DNA from 2 places in the Paenarthrobacter sp. MSM-2-10-13 genome. Region 1 is predicted to be linked to the other one. Evidence: predicted binding sites of a transcription regulator. Region 1 holds the regulator's gene; the other holds the start of a gene.

Region 1 (2,199 bases):
ATGACTGTGGCCACTTCGATGGGCGTGGCAGTCACGAGCCACACTTTACGGCCCACCCGGAGGTGTTGGTCGGCCAGCGCCTTGGTTCCGGGCCAGATCCGCGACTCGATCATTTCGTCGTAGACCTCTTCGCCCAAGGCCTTGATGTCCTCGACCGTAATGCCCGCAGCAAGTGTCAGCGCGGAGTCACGCACCGAATGGACATCTTCCATGTTCTCGCCGCGCATGACGAACTTGAATTGCTTCCAGGCGAATCCGGCGGCCTGCGAAAGAGTGAACGCTTTGCGCTCATACATTTTGCGAGCCACGTGGAAGAGGCTGGCACCTTTCATCAACGTATTGTCGACATCGAAAAAAGCGGCCTCGCCAGCGTACTTCCGCGCCATGTCCTTTTTGGCCGCGTCCCTCTGTACGGCGTCCTGCTGCACCAAGGCATCTGCGACCACGGCGGCGTTCTTCTCCTCGGGCATGCTTTGAGTCTAGTCAATCACCGGGGCCAGTGTTGAGGACGCACGGTGGCGTCACCCACGGCGTGGGATGTGAGAGAGCGTTGGCCGGACGGGCATGGGATGTGAGAGAGGGACGGCCGGAAGGGGGTGGGATGTGAGAGAGCGTGGGGCCGGTACCTTTGAGACATGGCTATTCCCGACGTCGTTCTCCTCACCAAAGCTGACTGCCACCTCTGCACGGAGGCTCGTGCCGCCGTCGAGCGTGTCACAAAAAGTCTTGGCGTTCAGTGGACCGAGCAGAAGATTGACGGCGACCCCCAACTGCAGGAGCGGTTCGCAGAGGAGATCCCGGTGGTGCTGGTGGACGGTATCCAGCGCGATTTCTGGAAGATCGACGAGCAGCGACTTACCCGGACCTTGAAGAAAGTCCTGGAGGGCTGAGGGTGGGGTTACCCGCAGGTAATGGCTTTTGTTGAGTCCGCCCGAGGGTCATAGAGTGGAACAACAAAGCGACGCAATGGAGAATACCGTGACTGCGCTGGAACCGTCCCCGGAAGCCACAACCGGAGACTATGAGCCTGCCGCCAAGCAGATCCCGCCCGCGGCCGTGGCCCGGATGACCCTCTATTTGCGTGCGCTCAACTCTCTTCTGGCCGAAGGCGTTGAACGGGTTTCCTCTGAAGCACTGGCGGAAGCCTCGGGCGTTAGCTCATCCACGCTCCGCAAAGACCTTTCCTACGTTGGTTCCTACGGGACCCGCGGCGTAGGTTACGAAGTCCAGAACCTGAGCCGCCACATAGCAGCAGCCTTGGGGCTGACCCACGACTGGAAGGTGGCGATTGTGGGCGCCGGCAACCTCGGCAAAGCCCTCGCCCGGTACGGCGGCTTCGAGTCCCGAGGCTTCGACGTCGTAGCCATTTTCGACGCTGACCCCATGGTGATCGGCAATGAAGTGGGTTGGTTGCGGGTCAGTGACTCAGCCGAGCTGGAACGGGTCCTGGAACGGACCCACACCAACATGGTGGTGCTGGCCCTGCCTGCCACGGTGGCCCAAGCCGTGTGCGACCGCGTCATTGCCGCAGGCATCCGGAGCATCCTCAGCTTCGCCCCGGTACTGCTGCAGGTCCCGCCGCACGTCAACCTCCGCAAGGTGGACATGGCAACCGAGCTACAGATCCTTGCCTACCACGCACAGCGGGCGCAGACACCGGGCCAGGCTGTTTAGCCTTCGCCGGGTCCGCGCCCGCGTGTACTGCTCGGAAGCGTGGGTGTTTAGCGCCCGTACGGATTCTGGTACGGGTTGCCGAAAGGCTGTGCCTTGCGGAAGTACGGCGCCGACGCCGGCAGGTACAGCAGAACGATCGCGGCAACACCCAGCAGGATCACAATGAGCTGCAGGACGCCGTAGGTGGCACCGAACTGGAACAAGCTGGTGAGGCCCAGAACAGAAATGGCAGCGAAGACCGTGCCCAGGATCCTTGCCCAGTTCTTGCCCTTCCGGACAGGGAAGGCAACCAGTGCGTAGAGGCCCAGGGAAATGAAGGCACCCACGATGGCGCTGACGCCAATGACGCCACGCATGCCTTCCATGGACCCTTCAGGCAAATCGGTACCCTGCTGGGCCGCCTGCTGGTTCATGGCATTGATGAAGGCATCCGCACCGGTGGTGGCCAGGATAATCGAGCTGATGGCGGACAGAACTCCGGCGGCGATGATCATCCAGAAGGCGTAATTGACCATCTGCGGGACG
Region 2 (2,199 bases), on a different contig from region 1:
GCCGTGATTCACGAGGTTCCCGAGTCCCGGTGCCACGCCGCCGCCGTCGCCCGTTTGGAAGCCGAACACGACGATCGCTGCACCGCCGACGATCATGGCGATAATCGCCACCACCTTGATCAGCGAGAACCAGAACTCGAGCTCGCCAAACACCTTCACGCTGAGCAGGTTCATGGCGCCCAGGAACAGGATGATTGCGAGTACCCAAATCCATCTGTCCACCTGTGGGAACCAGAAACCCATATAGATACTGAAGGCCGTGACGTCGGCGATGGCCACAATGGCCATCTCGAACACGTAGGTCCACCCGGTCACAAAACCTGCGAACGGTCCCAGGTACTTGGACGCGTATTGGCCGAAGGACCCGGATACGGGGTGTCGGACGGCCATCTCGCCCAGTGCTCGCATCACCATGAACACGGCCGCGCCGCCGATGATGTAGGCCAGCAGGACGGCCGGCCCGGCTTTTTGGATGGCGGAGGCGGAACCGTAGAAAAGGCCGGTGCCGATCGCGGATCCGAGCGCCATGAAGCGAATGTGACGAACGTTGAGGCCTCGGCTGAGCGCCGTACCCGCGGCGTGGAGGACAGAGCTCTCCACAGCCAGCTTGGTTTGTTGCATAGTAAAACCTTCTCGTCTTTGGGAGGGGATCGCTATCCAGCAGATCACTTTTGGGCGACTTGTGATGGGACTCACGGGCCTTTGGTGTCTTTGATTGCAGACAGTCAGTGGTGTCGACTTTCGGCGTCGACATTCACAGTGGTAAAAGTCATAGTTCCCAGTCGGATATGATGACCGCGGACAGCTCGTCACCGGTCAGGCATCCCTCGCATCCGCGTCGCCCCCATTGAACTCCGTGCTGCCGCCGCATCCGTTACTTGGGGGACCCTTGTTTTCTTCATTCCGCGCTACCCGGCGCCGTGTTTCTGCTGCCCTGATAGCCGTTGTAGCTGGGGCTTCTCTGCTCTTCGCTGCGCCAGCCCAGGCCTATGACATTCCCGAATTCGAGGTGCCCCACGCCGCGCAGGCCCCCGTTCCGTTCGTGGAGCGGGCTACTGATACTGCCGGCGTTGTTGAGCTGTGGAAGACAGGTGGCCCCGCAACCCGTGCCGCTGCTGCGACCGCGCTGGTGGGTGGCGCAGATGCGCTTCAAGCATTCCTCGACGCCGGACAGGACGTCACTCTCGCCGCGGACCGCAAGCAGTTGGTCGCCGAGCTGACGACGCGGGGGAGTGCGCATGTTCGCTCATCTGCGCAAAAGATCCTGGCATTAAGCGACCCGGCGGCCATCGATGCTTTTCTCTCGACAGGTTGGGCCGGAGCGTGGCAGCTTGACCTTGATATCACTGCCTACAGGTTTCTAACTCTGAACGGCGCAATCCGAACGCAGGCCTCCGACAGTTTGGACAAAGGCGACCAAGCAATTGAGGAGTTCGTTCTCGGGGGCTGGCTGGAAGCCGCAGAGATAGACGACCGCCAGGCTGCGTTCCAACTCTTTGATTCTCCTTTTGTGGGTGTCCGCGCTGCGGCCAAGGCAGCGGTCATGACGGACGACAGGGAAATCGTTGCTGATTTCCTTCGCTACGGGCAGCTCGTTGCAGCCGACCGGGACGCTGAGTCGACGGCTGTTGCCGCGCTCCTTCAAAAGGTCAGATCAGACATTGCTTCGAACCCCAACGGCACCGCTGCGGTCGCGGACCGTGCGAAGACCGCTGTCGAACAAGCCCGGAGCACCGCCTCTGCGGCAAGGGCGGCAGACTCATCGCGGCTCGCGACAGACAGGGACCTCCTCTCATCGCAGGCCACACCGAGACGGATCGCGGACGAAACTCAAATGGCATCGCAGGAGCCGGCGAAGGCCGCCTTTGCAAAGGCGGCCCGTGAAATTCCGGAGCTCCTTACCAAGCTGGATGCCCCCGGAACCGACCTTGACGCGCTGATCAGCGAAGCCCGTCAGGCCACCTTGGATCTTGCCTTGGTGGGGACACCCAAAGTTCGGGAAGCCGCGGAAACGGCGCTGTCGGGTGGAGATACTTCCGTAAAAGCTTTCATCATTGAAGGCCACGCAGCAGCTATAGAGCTGGACGCCATTAAGCCGTCGGCATTCACCGCGGATCGACAACGCTCTTTCCAGCTTCTGGCAGTCGGAGGCGAATTTGTGGAGAAGGCCGCTAGGAAAGCGCTCGAATCAGTCAGTCA

What was found. The regulator Rex, encoded in region 1, represses fermentation and respiration genes when NADH is low (regulators of the CRP and FNR family bind a similar motif). The targets are predictions, from matches to a motif close to CTTGTGAANNNNTTCACAAG.
Region 2: the regulator Rex is predicted to act here: its motif matches at 680-699, upstream of HAV21_RS06815 (ALF repeat-containing protein).

The regions. Positions count from the first base shown of each region.
Region 1 covers NZ_JAAOXO010000004.1:199,157-201,355, reverse strand. The annotation lists gene HAV21_RS11555 (HAD-IB family hydrolase) at 1-470, opposite strand, end outside; gene HAV21_RS11550 (glutaredoxin family protein) at 636-890, shown strand; gene HAV21_RS11545 (redox-sensing transcriptional repressor Rex) at 967-1,674, shown strand; gene HAV21_RS11540 (hypothetical protein) at 1,722-2,199, opposite strand, start outside.
Region 2 covers NZ_JAAOXO010000002.1:218,914-221,112, forward strand. The annotation lists gene HAV21_RS06810 (amino acid permease) at 1-621, opposite strand, end outside; gene HAV21_RS06815 (ALF repeat-containing protein) at 890-2,199, shown strand, end outside.